Regions from separate parts of the Shewanella sp. SM87 genome, predicted to be linked through region 1. Evidence: predicted binding sites of a transcription regulator. Region 1 holds the regulator's gene; each other region holds the start of a gene.
What was found. Region 1 encodes LexA, which represses DNA repair genes until DNA is damaged. Its sites were predicted from a motif close to TACTGTATNNNNATACAGTA; they were not measured.
Positions count from the first base shown of each region.

Region 2: a site for LexA is predicted at 1,778-1,797, ahead of recN (DNA repair protein RecN). Genes of this name have one in related genera too.
Region 3: a site for LexA is predicted at 1,696-1,715, ahead of umuD (translesion error-prone DNA polymerase V autoproteolytic subunit). Genes of this name have one in related genera too.
Region 4: a site for LexA is predicted at 1,466-1,485, ahead of recA (recombinase RecA). Genes of this name have one in related genera too.

Region 1 covers NZ_JAKKSC010000016.1:74,878-78,094, reverse strand. Annotated here, with positions in the region: gene plsB (glycerol-3-phosphate 1-O-acyltransferase PlsB) at 1-910, opposite strand, end outside; gene lexA (transcriptional repressor LexA) at 1,071-1,691, shown strand; gene L5M11_RS14000 (cell division inhibitor SulA) at 1,688-2,200, shown strand; gene coxB (cytochrome c oxidase subunit II) at 2,603-3,217, shown strand, end outside.
Region 2 covers NZ_JAKKSC010000002.1:217,729-220,945, reverse strand. Annotated here, with positions in the region: gene L5M11_RS02590 (LysR family transcriptional regulator) at 1-437, opposite strand, end outside; gene L5M11_RS02585 (AEC family transporter) at 737-1,699, shown strand; gene recN (DNA repair protein RecN) at 1,828-3,217, shown strand, end outside.
Region 3 covers NZ_JAKKSC010000008.1:119,092-122,308, reverse strand. Annotated here, with positions in the region: gene umuC (translesion error-prone DNA polymerase V subunit UmuC) at 1-1,262, opposite strand, end outside; gene umuD (translesion error-prone DNA polymerase V autoproteolytic subunit) at 1,259-1,678, opposite strand; gene L5M11_RS08550 (SLC13 family permease) at 1,912-3,217, opposite strand, start outside.
Region 4 covers NZ_JAKKSC010000002.1:253,514-256,730, forward strand. Annotated here, with positions in the region: gene mutS (DNA mismatch repair protein MutS) at 1-1,190, opposite strand, end outside; gene recA (recombinase RecA) at 1,593-2,660, shown strand; gene L5M11_RS02735 (regulatory protein RecX) at 2,678-3,148, shown strand.

The DNA.
Region 1 (3,217 bases):
CAATCTCGTGGCCATCGTGATGCAGCTGGCGAACTTGCTCGGCGCCTTTAATGTTGATCCCGCTATAAAGCTTGTTCCACAACCAAGTTAAGAAACGCTCGGCAATACGCACTAAACTATCTGAGTAATCGGCTGCTATTTCATCGAGGTACTCAATAGCCGTCTCGCGCGCTTGGGTCTCAGAAATCTTTTTACTGGCGGCTTCTTCTTGAATCGCTTTGCGCAGCGACTCAGATTTGAGTAACGAATGAAACAGTGCTTGGCGGTTTGGCAGCACAGGCCCTGTCATTACCTTACGTTGACGACGGAAATGCACGCGCGCAACCCGTGCTAACTTATGGGCAATCCCCATGTCGGTGCCATGTTCGTCAGCCATGTAACGCAGGGATACGGCATTCGAAAACTGCACGAAGTTATGTCGACCTAAGAACAGAATCATCAAGCACTTGCGCAGCCAAGTCGGGTTTTCCCGCTCAAATACGGCCGCCTTCATAGTGTCGTCTTCTTTCCCTGGCGTTCGACCCCAATACAAGCTCACGGGCACAAGTTGAATATCCAATTCAGGACGTTCCTTATGCACGGCTAACAAACGCATAAAGCATTCGAGGAAAGGCTCATTACCAGCACGTTCGCCAAACAGTGGCTTACGTCCTTGAAGACAGACAACCCGAGGCGCAGTCACACCATTAGCCACTAGAGGCTCATAAGGGCTTGGTAAACCTAACTTAGCCGTTATTTCGCTCAAAGCAGCTATGTCACTGAGAGATTCTGTTTTCATCACATAAACAAGGGGTCTGGAAGCATCCAGATTCAGATCGGCAAAGGGATCCTGAGGTACCACAATAGTGTGCACTAAGTGTTTTTGGATCCAACGTAATGATTTCAACCAAAGAGAGTCGTGTTTAGGCATTATTCTTATGCAATTAAGTGCGTTTACTAGCCCGATAGAATACCAGACTATGGGCAATATTCGCTAATTCTCTCCAACATAGCTAAAAAGTGGTTAATACTTGCGCTGCAAATAATACTGTATATACTAACAGTAACTGTATAGAAAAACAGGAAACACCATGAGACCTTTGACGCCACGCCAAGCTGAAATTTTAGAGCTAATTAAACGAAATATTGCCGATACTGGCATGCCACCCACTCGGGCAGAAATCGCAACCCGTTTAGGTTTTAAGAGCGCCAATGCGGCTGAAGAACATCTTAAAGCGTTGGCAAAAAAGGGCTGCATTGAGATCATGCCAGGCACATCTCGAGGCATTCGTCTGCCTGCGGAAATCGAAGATTTGACTGAAACAGGTTTACCGCTCATCGGCCAAGTGGCCGCGGGTGAACCTATCCTCGCCCAAGAACATGTTGAACAGTACTACCAAGTCGACCCAAGCATGTTTCATCCCGCCGCCGATTTTTTACTGCGAGTAAAGGGCGACAGCATGAAAAATATCGGTATTCTCGAAGGTGATTTGCTGGCAGTTCATAAAGTAGAACAAGCTAGAAATGGTCAAGTGGTTGTCGCTAGAGTCGATGACGATGTCACTGTTAAACGTTTCGAAAAAAAAGGTAATGTAGTCTATCTACATGCCGAAAATGAAGATTACTCCCCGATTAAAGTGGATTTAGGCTTCCAAAGTTTAACAATTGAAGGACTCGCCGTCGGTGTGATCCGTAATGGAGATTGGCTATGAATAAACTACTTGGCAATGCCCCCCGCCATCCGGGCCTGTGGCTCGATGAAGTCCGTGATGCTGACTATGACTGGCACCATGCGCCCATCGCCTGCATGCCAACTAAGACTCAAGGTCGCCAAGAATTAATTCATCTGAGTGCACAACTCGCTCAGTTAAGCCAACAGGGCCGTTGGTTAGTGCTCATCAACCCTCCAAGTATTGGCTACAAGCAAATGCTCGCCAGCGCAGGTGTGCGTATGGATAGAGTTTTGCTGGTACATGCTAAAGATGAAGTCGAAACCCTGTGGGCGATGGAGAAAGCCCTAACAAGTGGTACGTCCAGTGCAGTCATTACTTGGACTCAATCATTGGATGCGCGGGATAATCGACGCCTACAAATCGTGGCTAAAAGTGCCCGAGCTATGGGCATAGTGCTTGAAGACGTAAACAGTCACTTACATGCCGACGTACGCATTGAGCAAGGCAATCTCTTCGGTCAGCAATCTTTTTTTAGCGCTGTACACTAAATATTCATTTAATTTTTACCTTGAAAGCCGCCTCACCTATGAATGTGAGGCTTTTTTTTGGCAATTTTTCAGATAATTAGATAAATAAGTGATCTTGATCAATATTTAAACAGCAAGTATGGTTGGTTAAGTCGGTGATGATATATCACCTTCCGTGGTCAATGAATCGAGTATTTATCGAACTCGAAGCGCCACTAAAAATAGAGAACAGATTTATTTCAGCAGTATGTGCCAGCGTGGCTAATTACCAGCAGTAACAATACTTGATTAAAAGTAACAGCCGCCAACGCACGTTGAAGTCAAAAAAGCTTTTTTGGGAACTGAAGAGTTTGCATAGAGTTGAGACTTACTGTGTTGCTCTTCTTTGTAGTTGCTATTCGCAATTGGCAGAGGAGAAGTCTTGTGAAGCAATTGTTGTATTGTTTACTCGTGGTGCTTTTCGCACCACCGTTGACCGCCGCGGACATGCGGTTCAACATGACCCCTGGCGTGACCGAGATCAGTGGCAAGGTTTATCACTTGCACATGACCATCTTGTATATCTGCTGCGCAATAGGCCTAGTGGTCTTTGGCGTCATGATTTACGCCATGATCAACCACAGAAAATCCAAAGGCGCTGTCGCGTCCCACTTTCACGAAAGCACTAAAGTTGAAATCGCTTGGACGATTCTGCCATTTATCATTTTGATCTTAATGGCGATTCCAGCGACAAAAACTTTAATCGCAATGGAAGATCCCAGTAACGCCGATCTCACCGTAAAAGTCACGGGTTCCCAATGGAAATGGCATTACAGCTATTTCGATCAAGATATTGATTTTTATAGCATACTTACAACACCCAGAGCACAAATTGAAGGCACCGAAACCAAGGGTGAAAACTATCTATTGGAAGTCGATAAACCGCTCGTTCTACCGATAAACCGCAAAATCCGCTTTCTGATGACTTCAGAGGATGTCATACATTCTTGGTGGGTGCCCGCCTTTGCCATTAAGAAAGATGCCAACCCTGGATTTATC
Region 2 (3,217 bases), on a different contig from region 1:
ACAATCGCCACATCTATGCCTTTGTCGATCAAATCTACTAACTCATTACTCTGGGAAATGTGCAAACGGATATCAGGATACAAACGGCCAAACTCATTCAATGCTTGAATAAACACGATGGAAATAATCGAAATCGGCGCGGCGATGCGTAAGGTTCCCTCGGGTTTATCACTGCCTAAACCACTTAGTTCATCAAATTGAGCAACCACACTCTGGTAGCGTTGAAAGAGCGCCAGCCCTTCCTCTGTCAGTCGCAACTTGCGGGTGCTGCGCATAAAAAGCTGTTTATCGAGCTTCTCTTCCAACTTCGCTAACTTGCGGCTCACAGTGGCGATGGGCATATCGAGCTCTTTCGCCGCCTGCGAAAAACTGCCCGCATTGACTAAATGCACAAAAAGATAGACAAGTTGTAGTTCAGCGCTTAAATCATCACTCATTGCATGTCCTAATTCTGTTCTAGCTGCCCACTTTAGGCACTATATAAAGTCATCAACAATCACAGCGTACGCTAAGTCATTGTGTTTTAAACATCAATTAATCCACTTATACGACCATAGCGCAATAGCCTTAGACTGAAATGATATGTTATTTTGTGGCGAGTTTTACTGCGCTGGCGCTAGTTCTGGTTCTAACGTGACATAAAAAAGGCAAGCGCCCACCCAAAATCATAGTGATAGTAGAAATAACGGTGGTGGCTGAGTTTATTCAAATTTAATCGTAAGGATGAGTGAGGGAAATGACCATTTTAACCCCTCTGTTTGCCGTCTTCGGGACCATGTTGCTCGGCACACTAGTGCAAAAATTAAAACTCTTGCCCGTCAATACGGATCAAGTGCTAAACCAGTATGTGTACTATATTGCGTTCCCTGCGATCATGCTTATCGCCCTCGCCCAGCAGCCGATTGATGAAATTTTGCAATGGGGATTCATTGCGGGCTACAGCACGGCTATGGTGATTACTTATCTTGTCTGCCTTGGGCTCTCGCTGCTTGCTAACCCTAAACAGCATGCGGTTGCCGCCATTCGAGCCCTCAATGCCACCTTTGGTAATACGGCATTTATTGGTATTCCACTGCTTATCATCTTATTCCCGCAGCAGCAAAGTGCCTTAGTTGCCGCCGCGATTGCCAGCTTATTATCCGTGCTGATGTTTGCCGTCGCCTTAGTCTCGATGGAACTGGCCACTAACACCCAAAGACAACACCACGCCTTAGTCATAATGATGATGGCGGTCGGTAAAAACCCTATCGTTATTGGTAGCTTGATTGGCGTCGGCATTTCAGCGCTAGAGATAAAACTGCCCTCTGGGCTGGCGCTAATGATCCAGCAAATAGGCAATACCTCAAGCCCCTGCGCCCTATTTGCTATCGGCATGGTACTCGCCAAAGCGATGCGCTACCAGAAAGATAGCAGCGTATTTAGCCCCAAGAATTTTATCGAACTGAGCCTTATCAACCTCTTCAAGCTGGCTATCCAACCGGCACTCGTCTACTTTATGCTTAACCGTTTTGGAGTAAGTGGTGACTACCTGATCATGGGCGTGATCTTGAGCGCACTGCCCACCGCGGCTAGCGTGTACTTACTCGCCCAGCGTTATAACACTCAGGCTTCAACCAGTGCTCAAGGCATTCTATTTGGCACCTTAGTCACTTTCTTCAGTTTACCTATCTTAGAAAGCTTAGTAAGAACCTATGCATAATCAGTTAATTAAAAATATTTACTGTCGATAATGTCGATTTTTCACCCAAGCCACTTTACTGTATATAAAATCAGTATATACTGTTTATCAATACAGTGGTTTGGTATGTTTTTCGACAGGAATTCACTATGCTTTGCCAACTCAGCATTAATAACTTCGCTATCGTCCGTTTTTTAGAACTGGATTTTCGCCCCGGTATGACCAGCATCACAGGTGAAACCGGTGCGGGTAAATCGATTGCCATCGATGCGCTAGGCCTATGCCTAGGCAATCGCGCCGATGCCAGCAGTGTTCGTCCCGGAGCCAATAAAACCGAGGTCAGCGCCCGCTTTTCCTTGGATGATATTCCACTGGCGAAACGTTGGTTAGAAGATAACGATCTTGAACTCGATGATGAGTGCATTCTACGTCGGACTATTGGTAGCGATGGCCGTTCACGCGCCTACATCAATGGGAATCCAGTGCCGCTGACGCAGCTAAAATTACTGGGTCAGTTGCTTATCGGTATTCACGGTCAACATGCGCACCATGCAATGTTAAAAAGTGAACATCAACTCACCCTGCTCGACAGTTATGCCAACCACAGATTGCTTATAGATACGGTTGCCGCTAGCTTTCAACGCTGCAAGCAAATTGAGGCCGATCTAAAACAACTCGAAGCCTCCCAGCATGAACGTATTGCCCGTAAGCAATTAGTGCAATATCAAGTAGAAGAACTCGATGAGTTTGATCTTAAAGTTGATGAGTTCGATGAGATTGAGCAAGAGCACAAACGTCTGGCTAATGGCACTGAGTTGATTGATACCTGTCAGGCGAGCTTAGATATACTCACAGAGGGCGAAGAGAACAATATAGAGTCGCTACTCAACCGAGTCGTTTCCCTCGCCGAAGATCTGCAAAGCTACGATCCCGCATTAAGCAATATCAACACTATGCTCAATGATGCCTTAATCCAAGTGCAAGAAAGTGCAGGCGAATTACAGCACTATTTGAGTAAACTTGAACTCGATCCAACCCACTTTGCCTATTTAGAAGAACGGCTATCAAAAGCCATGCAACTGGCGCGTAAGCATCATGTTAGCCCGAATAAACTGGCCGAGCATCATTTAGCATTAAAGGCTGAGCTAAGCACCTTAGACAGTGATGAAAGTAAACTTGAAGAAATTCAGATTCAAGTCGAGGCAAGTAGAGCCGCTTATCTTAGCAATGCGCAAAAGCTCAGCCAAAGCCGTGCCCGCTATGCTAAAGAACTCGACAAACTGGTGACTCAGTCAATCCACGAACTGAATATGCCTAAGGGTAAATTTACGATCGAAGTCAATTTCCACCCCGAGCAAATGTCAGCCAATGGCAGTGACAATATCGAATTTATGGTAACCACTAACCCTGGCCAACCTTTGCAACCGATTTCGAAAGTCGCGTCTGGCGGTGAGCTCTCACGGATAGGGCTAGGGATCCAAGTGATTACCGCGAAGAAAGTTGCCACACCGACATTAATTTTCGATGAGGTGGATGTCG
Region 3 (3,217 bases), on a different contig from region 1:
GGCAGTTGTGCCCATTGGGTGGTGTAGCGCGGGGAGAGCTGTTCACGTTTTATCCCCCAAGTTGGGTCAATACCTTGTCCTGCAAACCAAATTTTTCCGCGGCCGCTGTGGTTCACTTTATCGAGTAACTGCATTAGCTCCTTGCTTTTAGGCCTAGGCGTGACGTCATCGAATAATCCGAGTTGAAACACGCCTGCACCAAAAAAATCCCCTAACATGACACCAGCCTTTGCATAGGCATGACCTTCACGCCAAATGCGTTGCAGTAGGCTTTGGCCAAGGGTGACAAAATCCCGCGTATCATTGCTGGGGCGAACTAAACTGCCCGACAGCGATTTGCTGTACTGGGGACTTGCATCGCTAAAAGGGCTAGTACGGACAAATACTGACATCGCTTTAGCGTACTGGCGCTCGGAGCGCAGTTTTTCACAGGCCCTAAAAGTGTATTCATTGATTGCCTGTTGCATCGTTTCCAAGTTATCAATACGACTGCCAAAGGATCGGGAGCTGATAATTTGTTGCTTAGTGGCGGCGACCTCTTGTATGTCATCACAGGTAATGCCGTTAAGTTCGCGTACCGTGCGCTCAACGGTGACAGAAAAGGTGTCGCGGATAAGCTTTGGATGCGCATCCGCCAATTGCAACGCGGTATTTATACCCATGATGTTCAAGCGTTTTGTAAGCCTACGGCCTATTCCCCAGACTTCTTCGACAGGGATAAGCGCCATGAGTCGTCGTTGGCGTTCACGGTCGCGCAAATCAACCACGCCCCGGGTTGCTGGATAACGCTTAGCAGCATAGTTTGCCAGTTTGGCGAGGGTCTTTGTCGGCCCAATGCCAACGCAAACACTGATCCCTGTCCATTGCGGTATTCGCTGATAAATATCTAATGCAAGCTGATGAATATCGGTGCATTTATCGATGCGTGATAGATCTAAAAACGCTTCATCAATACTATACACTTCTACTTTCGGCACCATTTGCTCTAAGGTGGTCATCACTCTGTTTGACATGTCGGCATAGAGTGCATAGTTGGAGGAGAATACCGCAACCTGATGCTGGCGGAGTTGGTTTGCTATTTGATATACAGGCACCGCCATCTTGATGCCAAGTTGTTTGGCTTCTACGGAGCGGGCGACGACGCAGCCATCATTGTTGGATAACACCACAATCGGCTTGCCAACCAAATCCGGCCTAAACATCCGCTCACAGGAGGCATAAAAATTATTGCAATCGACGAGGGCGAATAGTGAGGGCGTCATTTGAGCTTTTTCACCACGTTGGTCACTACCCCAAAGATGTTTAACTCAGACTCATCATTGATGGCGATCGGGGAGAATAAGGTATTACGTGGTAGCAATTGCACCACAGGGCGTAGCTGTAATTGCTTTACGGTAAACTCACCGTTCACCGCTGCGACAACGGTATCACCGTGGGCTGGCTGTAGTGAGCGATCTACCACCAAAATATCACCGGAGAAAATCCCCGCTTCGATCATCGAATCCCCTTGGACTTTGACAAAAAACGTGGCGGCAGGATGTTTGATGCATAACTCATTGAGATCTAATGTTTGTTCTACATAGTCTTGGGCCGGTGACGGAAATCCTGCGGCAATCAAGGAGCTAAATAGCGAGAGCCGATATTGGGTATGTTTGGCGAAGCGGCCTAGGATCATCATAATAATAAATCACAATATACTGTACATATAAACAGTGTAGTCTAACTATGAAGCTTATCGAAAGAATTTATGTGGGGAGAGTTGTGTTATCGACCCAAGCGCTGTCGAGTGCTGAGCAATTGATGATGGCTGCTCTAAAGCACCCTTGACTGCTTGAATATCGCCAAGGGTGAGCGTTTCGTCCATTTAATTCAGTTAACGCACTTTAGTTAACCCGCTTTAGTTAACGCAATTTAGTTAATCCAACCTAGCCATAGCCACCATAAATAATCCAGTGGCATGAGCGCAATTATGGTTATTGCCACCAGCGGTAAGGTGATGCGAAGTAGTTTAGTTAATGGCTCTTGGGATAATTGCATCGCCAAAATCAAAGGAGCCACCTGATAAGGAAAAATCACGGTTGAAAACCCGATCACCTGCGTCATTAATACCGCAGGGGTGGAGAAGCCAGTTGCATTGGCAAAGTCTGCTGCCATGGGGGATAACACAGTCGGCACGCCTGGAACCGTTGCCACTAATCCTGTTAGCGTCGCGATTAACGATAACGACATAAAATTCAGGAACGATGCCCCTTGCTGCAATGGTAACCATTCACTGAACAGTTGACCTAGCGCAGTGCCGAGCCCGGAATGATTGACCAATGCTCCCAGACCTAAGGCCGCCGCGACAAAAATGACGGTCGACAAATCCACTGAACTATTAAAACTCTTAGGCTCAAGTACTCCCCATTTGGGGAGCAATAACAAGATAGCCGTTGTTAATCCTACCCAAGCGGGATTGATGCCGTGCAGCGAGTCAGTCACCCAAAAGAGCAAAGTTATCGCCAGTAACAGTGCAACTTTCTTTTGCATACCAAGGTTATAAGCTTCTTTTTCAATAACGCGTTCAGGCTGATTTTTATCAATTTTTGCAGGAAATAGGAAGATAACTAGCGCCACAATCAATATCGATTTGAGTAAACCAAGGATTGGAAAATGCAATAAGAGATACTCGGTATAACCAAAATGGATATTGAATAGATTCTCACTGGAACCTGCCAATATCATGTTGGGAATATTCGCGGGCAACACGGCAAAACTGGGCATGTTGCACGCCAGTGCCAAGGCGGTCGCAATGCCTATCCGTCCATGGCTACCACGAGCAAAACCGACTTGCTCAGCTAACGCCATACCAATTGGCACCATGACTACAGCACGGCCAACGGATGAGGGCATCACAAAGCCAAGCAGCACGGCACTAAAGACCAAACCCGCAATCAAGCGTGGATAACTTGAGGTCAGTATGGGGGCAATCAAACTGGCCATTCTGCGACTTAAGCCAGACTGAGTGATGGCACTGCCGATCACAAACCCCGAAATGATTAACCACACCGCAGTTGAGCCGAATCCGGAGAAAAGTATACTCGGCTCAATGAGTTTAAAAATGGTGGCAAGGGCAAAAAAGATTAACCCCGCCATAAAGGGCGGGAAGAAACCTGTGCTCCAAAACATCAAGGTCACTAACACTACGCCTGCGCTGTAGGAAAACACCGCGGGATGC
Region 4 (3,217 bases), on a different contig from region 1:
AATTGAGTCGTGTGCGGCGCGCTCAGTGTACTTAAACTCTGTTGTAATTCAGGCAATAAGCCCAGTGCTTGACGTAAACGTGCAAAGTCTCTTGGGCGAGCGGTACGCAGCGCGAGTCTTGCCATGATACGTTCGATATCGCCAAGTGCCTTTAACTGCTCATGCAAACTTTCGTGGGCAGCGGTATCGAGGAGTTCAGTCACCGCCTGTTGGCGCGCCTTGATTTGCTTAGGATCTCGCAGAGGCTGATGGATCCAGCGTTGTAACATACGGCTGCCCATAGGCGTTGCCGTATTATCCAATACTGCCGCTAAGGTATTATCGCGGCCACCGGCAAGGTTTTGAGTTAATTCTAAATTTCGGCGAGTTGCCGCATCGAGTACTATACTATCGGTTTGATTGAAACGGATAATGGCATTGATATGGGGCAGTGCCGTGCGCTGTGTGTCTTTTACATATTGCATCAAGCAACCCGCAGCCTGCAGTGATAAACGTGCATCTGCGATGCCAAAACCATGTAAGTCTTTAGTGCCAAACTGGGCCAGTAGTAACTTGATACTCGTATCGTAATCAAATTCCCACTCGGGGCGACGGCGTTTGCCTTTAAAACCGTTAAGTAGATCTAGTTCGCCAAAGTCTTCACTGTAGAGAATTTCAACGGGATTAGTGCGTTGCAATTCTGCTTCTAATGACTCTCGTGTGTTGAGCTCTGCAATCACAAAACGTCCGGATGAAACATCTAATGTGGCATAACCAAAACCAACTTTACCTTGATAAACCGCGGCTAACAGATTGTCTTGGCGTTCCTGCAGCAACGCTTCGTCGGTTAAAGTGCCTGGCGTGACAATTCGCACCACTTTACGTTCTACTGGCCCTTTAGATGTCGCGGGATCGCCAATCTGTTCGCAAATCGCAACTGATTGACCAATTTGAACTAATTTTGCAAGATAGCCTTCCACAGCATGGTAAGGAAGTCCCGCCATCGGAATAGGATCGCCACCACTTTTACCGCGCGCAGTGAGTGAAATGCCTAACAGCTCAGAAGCGCGTTTAGCATCGTCATAAAACAACTCGTAGAAGTCACCCATGCGATAAAACAGCAACATATCGTGATGTTCTGCTTTCATCGTCAAGTACTGACGCATCATAGGAGTATGTTTTTCTAAATCATCGGTATCAATTACATTCATTAAATCGTTATCGTCCGTTGTGACTGCCTAAAGGCGATACAGTTTGTGTGGTTAAGGGTGATTAAGCGCTATGGAAGCGGAAGACTGCTGTACAATTTTCAGCTAAAAAGACCACGCAAAATTTGTTGCGCCAATCTTAGCAATAATTTAGCGAAAATTGAGCCCTTAACGATGGATATTGATCAAAGGGAGCTATTATCTGATTTGATATTCGCTAAAACCTTGGCCATATTAAAAATCCTATCAGCTAAAAATAATTCAGTCACAGGTCTTGATACTGTATGATTGTACAGTATACTAGTCAGCAGAATTAAGACAAAAAGCGCGGCTTTTTGAATTACCCGTTTGTAAATTGAATATCACTTTTGACAGCTTAATGCTTGTCTTGATGAGGGAACAGGAATGAAGGTCGATCCAAATAAAGAGAAAGCACTTGCTGCGGTATTGATCCAAATTGAGAAACAATTTGGTAAAGGCTCCATCATGAAGCTGGGCGAAGATCGCTCTATGGATGTTGAGACCATTTCTACCGGTTCTCTGTCTCTGGACGTTGCTTTAGGTGCTGGCGGTTTGCCAATGGGTCGTATCGTTGAGATCTATGGTCCTGAATCATCAGGTAAAACAACACTGACTTTAGAAGTGATTGCGGCAGCGCAACGTGAAGGCAAAACCTGTGCCTTTATCGATGCAGAGCATGCGTTAGACCCTATTTATGCTAAAAAATTGGGCGTAGATATTGATAACCTGCTGTGTTCGCAACCGGATACCGGCGAGCAAGCGCTTGAGATTTGTGATGCTTTAACTCGCTCAGGTGCTGTTGACGTTATCGTAGTCGACTCAGTGGCGGCATTAACGCCTAAAGCTGAAATCGAAGGCGAAATTGGTGATTCTCACATGGGCCTAGCGGCGCGTATGATGAGCCAAGCTATGCGTAAACTTGCGGGTAACTTAAAGCAATCTAACACCTTACTTATCTTCATCAACCAAATTCGGATGAAGATTGGTGTGATGTTCGGTAACCCAGAAACTACAACCGGTGGTAATGCGCTGAAGTTTTATGCTTCTGTTCGCCTAGACATTCGCCGCACTGGTGCCATTAAAGACGGCGATGAAGTGGTCGGTAACGAAACTCGCGTTAAAGTGGTGAAAAACAAGGTTGCAGCGCCGTTTAAGCAAGCTGAGTTCCAAATCCTTTATGGCCAAGGTATTAACCGTACTGGTGAGTTAGTAGACTTAGGCGTAGCCCATAAGTTGATTGAAAAAGCGGGCGCTTGGTACAGCTATAAAGGCGATAAAATCGGCCAAGGTCGTGCTAATGCTGGCAAATATCTGACTGAAAACCCAGCTATTGCTGCTGAAATTGACAAGACGCTACGTGAGTTGCTTTTGAGTAATCCGAGTGCCTTGGCTTCTAAAGCTGATGATAGTACTGAGGACAATATTGATTTAGAGACAGGCGAAGTATTCTGAGTCAGTCAGCCCATCAAATTGCGGTCGCGCTGTTAGCGCGCCGCGATTATTCCCGTTTACAAATCCGCGATAAATTGCTCGAAAAAGGTTTCGAACTTAACGATATCGAACCTGTACTCGATGCTTGCGAATCCTCCGGTTTTATTAATGATGCTCGTTATGCCGAACTGTTGGTGCGTAGCCACATCAGTCGAGGCCACGGTGCAATACGCATCCGCCAAGCAATCGCACAGAAAGGCTTATCTAAAGACTGTATTGAAGCTGCTTTGGTTAATTGTGATTGTGACTGGTTTGAGCTAGCAAAAGATAAAGCCACCAAGAAATACGGTGTACCTCGCGTAACAGAAGTGAAGGGCTCTAAAGCTCGGGATCTCATCGCAAAGGAAAAGGCCAAACGAGTGCGTTTTTTAATGGGCCAAGGCTTTAGCTACGATCAAATCACTTACGCACTAGATTCAGATCCCAATGATCTCGATGAAGATTATTAAATTTGAAGCTAATACTGTAAAAGCTCATCTAAATATCATCAATGGGTATTGTCAATTTCATACTTCACA